Regions from separate parts of the Streptomyces sp. V3I8 genome, predicted to be linked through region 1. Evidence: riboswitches for the same ligand, from Rfam matches in the RefSeq annotation. Region 1 holds a riboswitch; each other region holds the start of a gene.
The links. Region 1 has a riboswitch for cobalamin ahead of QFZ75_RS13230 (ribonucleoside-diphosphate reductase subunit alpha). Riboswitches for the same ligand answer to the same signal wherever they lie in the genome.
Positions count from the first base shown of each region.

Region 1 (3,197 bases):
TCGGCGGACGCCTCGTACGCGGTGAGCATGATCCGCTCGGCGATCCGGGTGGAGAGGGCGCGCGCCCGCGGGGAGTCGAAGGGCAGCCGCAGCTTGAAGAAGACGTCCTGCAGGCCCATGGCGCCGAGGCCCACCGGGCGCCACCTGGAGTTGGAGCGGCCGGCCTGCTCGGTCGGGTAGAAGTTGATGTCGACGACCCGGTCGAGGAAGGTGACGGCGGTCCGGACGGTCTCGTCCAGCCGCTCCCAGTCGATGTCCCGCGCGTCCGCGTCGACGAAGGCGCCCAGGTTGACCGATCCGAGGTTGCAGACCGCGGTCTCCCCGTCGTCCGTGACCTCCAGGATCTCGGTGCACAGGTTCGAGGAGTGGACCGTGTGGCCGGGCAGCGCCGTCTGGTTGGCCGTGCGGTTGGCGGCGTCCTTGAAGGTCATCCAGCCGTTGCCGGTCTGCGCGAGGGTACGCATCATGCGGCCGTACAGCTCACGGGCCGGGATGGTCCTCCTGGCTAGCCCCCGCTCCTCCGCCCCGCGGTACGCGGCGTCGAACTCCGCGCCCCACAGGTCGACCAGCTCGGGCACGTCCGAGGGCGAGAACAGCGACCAGTCGCGGTCCTCGTTCACACGGCGCATGAACTCGTCCGGGATCCAGTGCGCGAGGTTCAGGTTGTGCGTACGGCGGGCGTCCTCACCGGTGTTGTCGCGCAGCTCCAGGAACTCCTCGATGTCGGAGTGCCAGGTCTCCAGGTAGACCGCGGCCGCGCCCTTGCGCCGGCCGCCCTGGTTCACCGCGGCGACCGAGGCGTCGAGGGTCTTCAGGAAGGGGACGATGCCGTTCGAGTGCCCGTTGGTGCCGCGGATCAGCGAACCGCGGGAGCGGATCCGGGAGAACGGCAGGCCGATGCCGCCCGCGTGCTTGGAGAGGCGGGCCACCTGGTGGTAGCGGTCGTAGAGGGAGTCCAGCTCGTCCAGCGGGGAGTCGAGCAGGTAGCAGGACGACATCTGGGGGTGGCGCGTACCGGAGTTGAAGAGGGTGGGGGAGGAGGGGAGGTAGTCGAGGCGGCTCATCAGCCGGTACAGGGAAGCCACTTCGTCCACCGAGCGGTCGCCCGCTTCCGGATCGGGCGCGGTGTCCTCGGCGAGCCCGCTCGCCACCCGCAGCATGAAGTACTGCGGTGTCTCGATGACGGACCGCGTGATCGGGTGCCGCAGCAGATACCGGCTGTGCAGGGTACGCAGGCCGAAGTAGCCGAAGCGGTCGTCGGCGCCCTCGGCGGAAGAGGTGTCCGTCAGCGCGTCGAGCCGGACCGCGTGGCGGCGTACGAACTCGGCCGTGCGGTCGGCGATCAGGCCCTCGCGGTGACCGACGGCGACCGACTCCGAGAAGGAGCGCACGCCCTGCGAGGCGGCCTCCGCGGCGATGGTGACGGTCAGCAGGCGGGCGGCCAGCTTCGAGTAGACCGGGTCCTCGGAGATGAGGCCCGCGGACGCCTCCGTGGCCAGCTCGCGCAGTTCGGGCTCGTCCGCGGCGGCGGACCGGCCGCGCAGCGCGGCGGCGGCGACCCGGCCGGGGTCGGCACCGGGGAGGTCGGCGGTGAAGTCGGTCAGGAGCCGCAGCAGTGCGGTTCCCGGCGCGTCGGCCTCGGCCCTGTCCTGCTGGTCCCGGGTCGCTGCGGCTGTCGCCGTCGCTGTGGCGGAGACCGGATCGGCTGGCGCGATGGTCACGTGGGGCACTCCCTCGCTCGGCACGGGGGCCTGCGGGGAGAGGGGTCGGGGGCACACGGGAGTACCCGCTTCGCGCAGCGGTACGCCGCGTCCACCGGCCCACTCCGCGAGGCCCGGACGTCGTGCGCCCGGGCCGGACGGCCTGGGCGCGCTGTCGGCAGGTCCTCGGACTGACTTTTGTACGACGGTATGCGGGCATACGCGTACAAGTACACCGTTGCGGGACAGTTCCGGATTCGCACCGGATTCCCCTGCGACGACAGCGAGCATGAGCATACATCTGGTGCCGTGTGCCGGAAGCACCCCCCACATGTTGTGTCGCGTCGGCTCCCGGCCGGGCGCCGGAGTATGTCAGAGCGTCAGCTCGTAGGTGAGGAGGAGGAGATCGTCCAGGTGCGGCACGGGGTTCCAGTCGCGGGCCGGAGTACGGGTGAAGCCGAGGCGTTCGTAGATGCGGTGCGCGCTGTGCATGGTGCGCTGGGTGGACAGCGCGATGCCCGTGCAGCCGGCCGTGGCCCGGGCGCGGTCGACGCAGCAGCGGACGAGCGAGGTGCCCACACCGTGGCCGCGGGCCTCCTTCGCGACGGCCAGCATGCGTATCTCGGCCTCGCCGTCGCGTGCGATGTCGGCCATGGGGCCGCCGGCCGGTACGAAGGTCACGGTGCCCAGGAGACGGCCGTCGCCGGCGCCGGTCGCCTCGACGGCGACCAGGACGTCGGCCGAGGCGGCGCGCTTCGCCGTGTCGCGCAGCTCGCCGAGGTAGTCGTCGTCCTCGCCGAAGTCGAGGAGGCCGTCGCCGAGGTACGCCTGCGCGGTGAGCTCGCCGAGGGCCGTGTACTGGGCGGGGAGGGCCCGTCTGATCACGATGTCCATGCGGATCATTTTCGCCCCGCCCCGCCGCCACTCCGCCACCCCCGCCGCCTCCGGGGTCGGGGGCGGGGGCGGGAAGGGGCGGCGGGGGCGAGAACGCTAGTGGCTCGAACCGGCGGTCGCCGGGGGCAGCTCCACCTGGACACCCTTGTCGCCCGCGTCCGCCGTGTAGTCCTCGGCGGAGGTCTCGTCGACACCCTCGGGAGCCTTGAGCGCCCGCAGGACGAACGTCATGACCACCGTCACGATCACGTTCAGCACGATCGCCGTCAGCCCGATGTACCCGATCTCCCCGATCCCGGGGATCTCCTTCGAGGAGCCGCCGAAGTGCTTCTGGGTCGGCGAGGCCACCCCGTAGGCGGCGACCGTGCCGTACAGCATCCCCACCGCCCAGCCCGCGAGCAGCGCCCACCGGTGGAACCAGCGGGTGAACAGGCCGCCGACCAGCGCCGGGAAGGTCTGCAGGATCCAGATCCCGCCGAGCAGCTGGAAGTTGATGGCGACCGTCTTGTCCATGGTCAGGACGAAGACCAGCGCTCCCACCTTCACGAGGAGCGAGACCAGCTTGGAGACCTTGGTCTCCTGGGCGGGCGTCGCGTCGGGCTT
Region 1 covers NZ_JAUSZL010000002.1:3,040,191-3,043,387, reverse strand. Annotated here, with positions in the region: gene QFZ75_RS13230 (ribonucleoside-diphosphate reductase subunit alpha) at 1-1,721, opposite strand, end outside; cobalamin riboswitch at 1,860-2,014, opposite strand; gene QFZ75_RS13225 (GNAT family N-acetyltransferase) at 2,073-2,594, opposite strand; gene mctP (monocarboxylate uptake permease MctP) at 2,691-3,197, opposite strand, start outside.

Region 2 (3,197 bases), 4.5 Mb from region 1:
ACGAACACCGGTACGCCGATGAGCGAGGTGACCACGCCGACGGGCACCTCCTGGGGATCGAGGACGGTACGGGCCAGGGTGTCCACCCACACCAGGAACACCGCGCCGGTGAGGGCGGCGACCGGCAGCAGCCGCGCGTGGCCGGAGCCCACCAGCGCCCGGGCCGCGTGCGGCAGGACGAGGCCCACGAAGCCGATGGCGCCCGCCGAGCTGACCAGCGCGGCCGTCAGGAGGGCCGTCGCGCACAGCAGCACCAGCCGGGTGCGGGCCACGGACACCCCGAGGCTTGCGGCGGCGTCCTGGCCGAAGGCGAACGCGTCGAGCGTGCGCGCGTACGCCAGGCAGACCACCAGGGCGACCGCCAGCACCGCGGCGCAGACCCAGACGTCGGTCCAGCCGACGCCGCCCAGCGAGCCGAGCAGCCAGAACAGCACGCCCCGGGTGGTCTCGGCGTCGGCGGCGGTCATCACGACGAAGGAGGTGAGGGCGGAGAAGAGCTGCATCGCGGCGACGCCGCTGAGCACGACCCGGTCCGTCGTCCCGCCGAGGGTGTGGCTGAGCAGCAGGACCAGACCGAACGAGAGGAGCGCGCCGAGGAACGCGCCCCCGGACACGGACAGCAGGCCGCCGCCGGCCCCGAGGACGACCACGAGGACCGCGCCGGTGGAGGCGCCCGAGGACACCCCGAGGACGAACGGGTCGGCGAGGGGGTTGCGCAGCAGGGACTGCATGACCGCGCCGCACACGGCCAGTCCGGCGCCGCAGACGGCGGCCAGGAGGGTGCGCGGCAGCCGCAGCTGCCAGACGATCCCGTCCCGGACGGGGCTCAACCGCGTGCCGCCCCGGCCGAGATGGGCCGCGACCACGGACCAGACGTCACCGACACCGATGTCCGCGGGGCCGATCGTGATCGCGAGGGCGACGGAGCCGACGAGCAGGGCCCCACCGGCCGCGCAGAGTGTTCCCACGCGCGGCCGGGTCACCCCGCGAGCCCGAACTCCCGCAGGGCGGCGGCCACCCGCTCGACGCCCTCGACGGTACGGATGGTCGGGTTCAGCGCCTGTCCGCTGAGCAGGACGTACCGCTTCTTCCTGACGGCGGTCATGTTCCTGGTGACCGGGTCGGACTCCAGGAACTCGATCTTCTTCCTCGCGGACTCGGCGGTCTGCGACCTGCGGGTCAGGTCGCCGATGACCAGGACGTCGGGGTCGCGGTCGGCCACCGTCTCCCAGTTGATCTGGGGCCATTCCTCGTGGGTGTCGTCGAAGACGTTCCTCGCGCCCAGCGCCCGGGTCATGATGCCGGGGGATCCGCAGCAGCCCGCCATGTAGGGCGACGCGGAGTTGGCGAACCAGAAGAGGAGGGAGACGCCGGAGGCGTCGACGCCCGAGGTGGCCTTCGCCATCCGCCGCTCCAGTCCGGCGACGAGCTCGTCGCCCCTGTCCTCGACGCCGAAGATCCTGGCCAGGTCGTGTATCTCGCCGTAGACGGCGTCGATGCCGAGCGGTTTCGCGCGGGCGCCGTCGCCGTCTCCGGTGTTGTCCTTGCCCGCGCAGTCGGAGGGCGCGACGTACGCGGGTACGCCGAGCTTCTCGAACTGCTCCCGGGTGGCGACGCCTCCCTTGCCGAGCGTGGACGCGAACGAGGCGGCCACGAAGTCGGGGTCGGCGTCCAGGACCCGTTCGAAGGAGGGGCTGTTGTCGGCGATGCGCGGCACCTGCGCATCGGCCTTCTCCAGGCCCTTCAGCACGGGATCGGTCCAGGTCGCGGTGCCGGCCATGCGGTCGGCGAGACCCAGCGACAGCATGATCTCGGCGGCACCCTGGTTGAGGGCCACGGCCCGCCGGGGCGGGGACTCCACGCGTACGGTGTGGCCGCAGTCGTCCAGGGTGACGGCGGCCGCTCCGGCCTCGGCACCGGGCGGGTCGGCCGCTCCGCAGCCGGTCAGCAGGACGGCGCCGCACAGGAGCAGGGCAGCGGGGCGGGCGGGGCGTGCGAAGGGCACGGAAGTTCCTCGGGCGTCGAGGGCTCGGACGCGGAGCCCGGTCGTACGGTGCTCCCCCGCCGTCCGGTGACCGCGGAGGCCGCCAGCAGGTCTTCGGACTCGGGTTCACCCGGACGGAGCGCCTTCCCGGACCGTCGTTCCGGTCCAGTGGCCGATGCCCCGCCCGTCACCCTCACCGCTGCGCGTCAGCTCCGGATTCGCACCGGATTCCCTGACCCACGTACATGGGTTCGACTGGCTTCCGCAAGCTATCACGGCGGTTTTCGGGCCGGGGCGGCGGTGCGCGGGCACCGTCGCGGACATCCGTCGGGCGCCTCGGCGGACCGTTGCCGGACACCGCGGCGGACACGTGTCGGGCACCGTGCGGGAATCAGCGTGCCGCGCCCGCTGTTGTCGGGCGCAACAGCACCCGTCCGTAAGTCCACGCAAGTCCACGCAAGTCCAGGAGGCCCCTCGTGTACGGCGATCCGGCAACGATCCGCAAGATCCTCACCTAGCGCGGCGACACCTGGGCGGTCGTCGGTCTCTCGTCGAACGAGGGGCGCGCCGCGTACGGCGTCGCGGCCGTGCTCAAGCGCTACGGCAAGCGGGTGGTCCCGGTCCACCCGAAGGCCGAGACGGTCCACGGGGAGAAGGGGTACGCCTCCCTGGCCGACATCCCCTTCCCGGTCGACGTCGTCGACGTGTTCGTCAACAGCGACCTCGCGGGCTCCGTCGCCGACGAGGCGGTCGCCATCGGCGCCGGGGCCGTCTGGTTCCAGCTCGGCGTGATCGACGAGGGCGCCTACGAACGCACCCGGACGGCCGGTCTCGACATGGTCATGGACCGCTGCCCGGCGATCGAGATTCCCCGCCTGGGCTGACCCGGCGCGGCGGCGGTTCGAAGGCCGAGCCGCCGGACCAGGCGGGCCGGTCCGTACGGGAAGCGGGTGCCCGGCGGGACGCGGTCCGGTTCCAGTCGCCGTCCCCGAGGACCAGCAGCGGGTCGAACATCACGACCACCGCGGCGAGCACCAGGAAGAGGACCGGGCCGATGAGCATCGGCAGCAGGAGCGAGTGGGCGGAACCGCCCGTGCCCGGTCCGCCTACCGCGCCGTGCAGGTGCACGCTGACGGCCGCCATGCCCGTGTAGTGCATTCCGGACACGGCGCCTCCCATGACCAGGCTCGCACCGAGGCTGGTCAGGAAGCCG
Region 2 covers NZ_JAUSZL010000002.1:7,576,824-7,580,020, reverse strand. Annotated here, with positions in the region: gene QFZ75_RS33640 (iron ABC transporter permease) at 1-983, opposite strand, end outside; gene QFZ75_RS33635 (ABC transporter substrate-binding protein) at 980-2,005, opposite strand; cobalamin riboswitch at 2,072-2,259, opposite strand; partial or broken gene QFZ75_RS33630 (CoA-binding protein) at 2,461-2,868, shown strand; gene QFZ75_RS33625 (MHYT domain-containing protein) at 2,825-3,197, opposite strand, start outside.
Region 2: another riboswitch for cobalamin. It lies ahead of QFZ75_RS33635 (ABC transporter substrate-binding protein); the one in region 1 lies ahead of QFZ75_RS13230 (ribonucleoside-diphosphate reductase subunit alpha).

Region 3 (3,197 bases), 2.4 Mb from region 1:
AGGCGAGGTACCCGAGCCGCAGCTGCTGCGCCGCGGCCATCATGGTGTCCTCGTCCGGGTCGCCGTACTGGTCGGCCGGTCCGCCGAACTCGCCGATCAGGATCGGCAGTCGGGCGTTGACGAAGGCGTTCAGGTAGTCGGTGATCTCCTGTGCGGTGTCGTAGACGCTGTACATGTGGATCGAGAAGATCAGGTTGCCGGTGGTGTCGGCGTCGTAGACGGCCTGGGCGTTGGTGCGCATGACGTTCTGCCAGTCCTGGCCCCAGTTGGGTGCGTCCACCATGATGGTGTGCTCGAACCCGGCGGTGCGCAGTTTCTTGACGGCGGCGATCGTGGGAGCGGTCCAGCCCGCCGGATCGGTGTTGCCCCAGGGCTCGTTGCCGATGTTGATGATGACGTAGTTCTCTTCGCCGGCGAGGACGCTCTTCAGGCCGATCCAGTAGTCGGCGGCCTGGTCGAGGGTGGCTGCGGCGCTCTCCTCGGCGTATCCGGTGGTGTCGTGCACCTCCAGTACGCAGATCAGCCGGTTGGCCTTGCACTGGGCGACGACGCCGGCCACGTCCTCGGCACTGTTCTTGGTCCAGCGGTGGCCGTTGGACAGGACGACGCGGACGGTGTTGGCACCGAACGCCTTGATGTCGGCCAGCGACTGCGTCTGGCTCGGATACCAGGTGTGGGCGTGATTGACGCCGCGCATAACGAAGTCGTTGCCGTTGCCTTCGAGCAGGCGTCCGTCGTCGATGTGGAGGCCGGTCGCGAGGACGTCCGGGGACTTGGCATGTGCGGCGGTCGGGACGAGGGCGCCGAGAACGACAAGCCCGAGGAACGCTGCCAGCCCGGCCAGCAGCGCGCTGACGAGGGTCTTTCGAGTCGTGCTTCTTGTTCTTCTCACTGCGACTCCAGAAAGTGAGCGCCAAGAAACGTGAGTTTCGGATGGGTGGGAGCGCTCCCATAGAGTCACTTCGTCAGGGGCACGTCAAGACTTGACGCACGTTCCGACGCGTAACAGGTGTGAAGAACCGCCGGCCGCCCCAGGCACCGTGACCACCCGTACGCCCCTGGGGGGCCGCTTGTCACCACCCCGGTACGCGCACTAGTGTCACCACGCCTTGGTGCTCGGGAAATCGGTGTGATGCCGGTGCGGCCCTCGCCACTGTGATCGGGAAGTCCGGCTCCGGCCCTCACGGGCAGCCACTGGGTCCTCGGACCCGGGAAGGCGGAGCACGGGCGGTTTTGACCCGTAAGCCAGGAGACCGGCCAAGGCGCGTCAACCATCCACGAGGTGCTGGAGAGGGTCTGCAGAGCCATGCACATAGCCGAGGGTTTCCTTCCTCCGGCGCACGCGGTCGCCTGGGGCGTCGCGTCGGCGCCGTTCGTCGTCCACGGAGTCCGGTCGCTCACCCGTGAGGTCAGGGAGCATCCCGAGAGCACGCTGCTCATCGGGGCGTCCGGGCCGTTCACGTTTGTCCTCTCCGCACTGAAACTGCCGTCGGTGACCGGCAGTTGCTCGCACCCCACCGGCACGGGCCTCGGTGCCGTCCTGTTCCGGCCGCCGGTCATGGCGGTGCTGGGCACCATCACCCTGCTCTTCCAGGCACTGCTGCTCGCGCACGGCGGGCTGACCACGCTCGGCGCCAACGTCTTCTCGATGGCGATCGCCGGGCCCTGGGCCGGCTACGGGATCTACCGGCTGCTCCGGCTGTTCGGCGCGCCGCTGATGGTCGCGGTGTTCTTCGCCGCGTTCGTCGCCGACCTGTCCACGTACTGCGTCACCAGCGTGCAGCTCGCGCTCGCGTTCCCCGACCCGAGCAGCGGGTTCCTGGGCGCGCTCGGCAAGTTCGGCTCGATCTTCGCTGTCACGCAGATCCCGCTCGCGGTGAGCGAGGGCCTGCTCACCGTGCTCGTGATGCGTCTGCTGGTGCAGTCGAGCAAGGGCGAACTGACCCGGCTCGGCGTGCTCCTCACCAAGGAGCGGTCCCGGACCGGGACGGCCGACACGACGGAGGCGGTGGCCCGATGAGCCGTAACGCGAAGATCAACACCCTGCTGCTGCTCGTCGTGGCCGCCCTCGCGGTACTGCCGCTGGCCCTGGGACTGGGCGACCACAAGAAGGAACCGTTCACAGGCTCCGACGCGGAGGCGGAGACCGCGATCACCGAGATCGAACCGGACTACGAGCCGTGGTTCTCGCCCCTGTACGAGCCGCCGTCCGGGGAGATCGAGTCGGCGCTCTTCGCCCTGCAGGCCGCCCTCGGCGCGGGCGTCCTCGCCTACTACTTCGGTCTGCGCCGGGGCCGCCGCCAGGGCGAACTGCGGGCCCTGGCCACAAAGGACGGCCAGGACAGGGCGCATGCCACGTCCCCGGCCGGCGGTACCGGTGCGGCACACGGCACGTCCGCGGCCGGCGGTACCGCCGAGTCCGTGTCCCGACGGGCCTGAGTCTTCGTGCTGCCCATCGACGCGGCGGCGCACAGCAGCCGCTGGCGCCACCGCCACCCCGTGGACAAGGCCGTGCTCGGGCTCGGTCTGACCGTGCTGGCGATCTCGCTCCCGCCCTGGCCCGGCGCCGCCCTGGTGCTGGTGACCGCCCTCGTCGTGCTGCTGGGCCCCGCCGCCGTACCCGGGCGCAGGCTCTGGCGCGCCTACCGGGTGCCGCTGGGGTTCTGCGTGACCGGGGCGCTGCCGCTGCTGTTCCAGGTCGGCGGTCCGGACGGGTTCGTGACCCTGGCCGGGGGCGGGCCGGTGCGCGCCGGCGAACTCCTGCTGCGCACCTCGGCGGCCTCCCTCGGGGTGCTGCTGTTCGCGTTCACCACTCCCCTGTCCGACCTGCTGCCCCGGCTGGTGAACGCCGGGGTGCCCGCGCCGGTCGTCGACGTCGCCCTGGTGACGTACCGGATGAGCTTTCTGCTCCTGGACTCGGTACGTCGGATCAGGGAGGCGCAGGCCGCGCGGCTCGGGCACACCACACGGGCCGCCTCCTGGCGCTCCCTGGCCGGGCTCGGCGCCACCGCTTTCGTGCGGGCCTTCGACCGGGCGACCCGGCTGCAGGCCGGGCTCGCCGGGCGCGGTTACGACGGCACCCTGCGCGTCCTGGTGCCGCCGGCGCGGATCTCCGCGCGCTTCACGTTCCTGAGCACGGCCCTGCTCGCGGGCCTGGCCGCACTCACCTTCGTACTGGAAAGGCCGCTGCGATGAGC
Region 3 covers NZ_JAUSZL010000002.1:657,037-660,233, forward strand. Annotated here, with positions in the region: gene QFZ75_RS03190 (cellulase family glycosylhydrolase) at 1-892, opposite strand, end outside; cobalamin riboswitch at 1,094-1,277, shown strand; gene QFZ75_RS03195 (energy-coupling factor ABC transporter permease) at 1,307-2,020, shown strand; gene QFZ75_RS03200 (energy-coupling factor ABC transporter substrate-binding protein) at 2,017-2,439, shown strand; gene cbiQ (cobalt ECF transporter T component CbiQ) at 2,446-3,195, shown strand; gene QFZ75_RS03210 (energy-coupling factor ABC transporter ATP-binding protein) at 3,192-3,197, shown strand, end outside.
Region 3: another riboswitch for cobalamin. It lies ahead of QFZ75_RS03195 (energy-coupling factor ABC transporter permease); the one in region 1 lies ahead of QFZ75_RS13230 (ribonucleoside-diphosphate reductase subunit alpha).

Region 4 (3,197 bases), 3.7 Mb from region 1:
TTCACGATGTCCGTCCGCCGCAGATTGATCTCGGCGGGACTTCCGGCCCCCTCACAGATCACCGCGTCATACGTGCCCCGCAACGCGGCCAGACAGTCCAGCACGGTCCCGAGCAACGCCTCCTGGCGTCCGCCGTGGTAGCCGCGCGCACTCATCTCGCCCACGGGTTTCCCCATCAGGACGACCTGGCTGCTGCGGTCGCCGCCCGGCTTCAGCAGGACGGGGTTCATGAGCGCGGTGGGCTCCACGCGGGCGGCCTGCGCCTGCATGGCCTGCGCGCGCCCGATCTCGGCGCCCTCGCGCGTGACGAACGAGTTCAGGGACATGTTCTGCGCCTTGAAGGGCGCGACCTTCACCCCCCGCCGCACCAGCCACCGGCAGATCCCGGCGGTCACGACGCTCTTGCCCGCGTCGGAGGTGGTGCCGGCGACGAGCAGGCCCCTGCCCGGTCCACGGTTCATGAGGTACGCCCCTTCCCGGCGGGCTTCCTGGCGAGTCTCCCGGTGAGCGGGGTGACCAGCAGCCGGCCGGTGACGCACGCGCCCAGCGCGAGCAGGCTCACGCGCCGGGAGAGCCGGACGGCCCGCTCGATGTCTTCGACCCGTACGGCGCGCCCCGGGCCGTTGAGGACGGGCCGGTGCTCGACCCGCCCCGCGTACGAGAGCGTGCCGCCGAGCCGCACCCCGAGCGCCCCCGCGAACGAGGCCTCGACGGGCCCGGCGTTGGGGCTCGGATGCCGGTCGGCGTCCGCACGCCAGGTGCGCAGGGCTCCCCGCGGATCGCCCCCGGCGACGGTCGCGAGGACCGCCGTCAGCCGGGCCCCGGGCCATCCGACGACGTCGTCGAGGCGCGCGGAGGCCCAGCCGTACCGCCGGTGACGGGCCGACCTGTGCCCGACCATGGCGTCCAGCGTGTTGACGGCCCGGAACCCGACCAGACCGGGCACGCCCGCGACCGCGCCCCACACCAGGGCGCCCACGACGGCGTCGGAGGTGTTCTCGGCGACCGACTCGACCACGGCCCGGGCGATCCCGTCGGCGTCCAGCGCCTGCGGGTCCCGTCCGCACAGGTGCGGCAGCCGCTCACGGGCCGCCTCGACGTCCCCGGCGGCCAGCGCCCCACCGACCGCCCGCGCCTCCCGCCCCAGCGAGGTCCCCCCGACGACGGCCCAGGTGGCGGCGGCGGTCAACGCGACGGAAGCGGCACGGCAGTCACGTACGGAACGCCCGGCGGCCACGGCGAGGGCGACGGCGCCGCCCGCGCACACGGCGGTGTGCAGGGCGCCCCACCCCCGGTGGTCCCGCCACAGCACCCGCTCCACGGCGCCCGCGGCCCGGCCGAACGCGGCGACCGGATGCCCCCGGCGGGGATCGCCGAGCAGCAGGTCACCGAGGAGGCCGGCGGCGGCGCCGTACGCGAAGACGCGATCGGCACGCACGGGCTCAGCCCGCTTCTACGTCGGACAGCACCCTCGTACTCGGCACCCTCGTACCGGGTGCGGGCACACTGGTACTGGGCACACTGGTCCACAACGGGCAGCCGCGCATGGCGATATGTCCTCACTCAGGGTGTCCACGCCCTGGTTCGACGAGACCGACGACGAGAGTTCCTGGCTTCCCGGGGGATGGATTCCCCGGTAACAGTGGCGGGACCGCGCCGGATTCGCACCGGCTTCCTCTCCTGCCGTCGTACATGGCCCCGGCAGTCCACCACGGCCCCGGAACACCCGTCAACTTGCTGTTGACCTGCGAAGGGAGAGTGTGCCGAGGCCCACATCCCGGGGGCGGGCCGTTCCCGCGGGCCGGTCGTCCAGCCGGAAATCGACTCTCGGCCGCGCACCCCTGACCACGGGTTCGTGATCACCTTCCTCCCGCTGTCCCTGAGTCGCGGGCCTTCCTGATCCGGCACGGGCGACCCGGGGCACGGCTTCGGGGGCGGACATGCGTCCGCCCCGCCGGGACCGCGGGTGAGGCGGTCCCGGCAGGGCGGACGGTGAGCTCCGGCGGCACGGCTCGTCGGCCGTACCGCCGGTCAGGCGACGATCAGATAGATCCCGTACGCCACCGCCGCCGCGCAGGCCGCGAAGCAGGCGTACGCGCCCGTGACCGCGAGGGCCGCGGAGCCGCCCTGGGCGGTGGCCGTCTCGCGCTTGGAGAGGCCGACGATACCGAGGGTGAACAGGCCCACGAGGGCGACGGTGGAGAGGAGACTGACTCCGAACACGGAGCCGAGGGCTGCCCAGTCGATCTTCATGCGGTTCGTTCCTTACACCGTGGCCGGACGGGCGGGCTCGGCGTCCGGGCCCGGGATGGTGGTCTTCAGATCGCCGCCCGCGCTCGCGAGCACGGCCCCCGTCGTGGTGACCGGGCCCGCGGGGGGCGGGGTGACGGCGGCGATCGCGGTGGTGACGACGCCCGCGGGCTCGTGGTGGTCGTTGACGTTGTCGACGGTGACCGGTCGGCGGCGGGACAGCCTCCAGATGACCCCGGAGCCGGCGACCAGCAGCGCGCCGGTGAGGACGATGCCCCAGGTGCCCTGCTTGGTCAGGAACTCGGCGCCCGCGCCGACCAGTCCGGCGGCCGGGAGCGTGAGGCCCCAGGCGACGAACATGCGGGTCGCGGTCGACCAGTGGACGACACCGCCCTTGCGGCCGAGCCCCGAACCCATCACGGCGCCGGAGCAGGACTGGGTGGTGGAGAGGGAGAAGCCGAGGTGCGAGGAGGCCAGGATGACCGTCGCGGCGCCGGTCTGGGCGGCGAAGCCCTGCGGCGGCGCGAGGTCGGTGAGGCCCTTGCCCATGGTGCGGATGATGCGCCAGCCGCCCAGGTAGGTGCCGAGCGCGATGGCGATGCCGGCCGAGACGATGACCCACAGGGGAGGGTTCGACCCGGGCGAGAGCACCCCGCCGGTGACCAGGGCCAGGGTGATGATGCCCATGGTCTTCTGCGCGTCGTTCGTGCCGTGGGCCAGCGACACCAGGCCCGCGGAGGTGATCTGCCCCGCGCGGTAGCCCTTGGAGGTCGCCTTCTCGCCCGCCTGCCGGCTGATGCGGTACGTCAGCCGGGTGGCGAGCAGCGCGGCGATCCCGGCCACCAGGGGCGCGGCGATCGCGGGGAGGAGAACCTTGGTGACGACGGTCGAGCCGTTCACCGACGACCAGCCTGCCGACATCACCGCGGCGCCGATGAGGCCGCCGA
Region 4 covers NZ_JAUSZL010000002.1:6,753,222-6,756,418, forward strand. Annotated here, with positions in the region: gene QFZ75_RS29810 (cobyric acid synthase) at 1-461, opposite strand, end outside; gene QFZ75_RS29815 (cobalamin biosynthesis protein) at 458-1,438, opposite strand; cobalamin riboswitch at 1,584-1,718, opposite strand; gene QFZ75_RS29820 (hypothetical protein) at 2,032-2,253, opposite strand; gene QFZ75_RS29825 (inorganic phosphate transporter) at 2,266-3,197, opposite strand, start outside.
Region 4: another riboswitch for cobalamin. It lies ahead of QFZ75_RS29815 (cobalamin biosynthesis protein); the one in region 1 lies ahead of QFZ75_RS13230 (ribonucleoside-diphosphate reductase subunit alpha).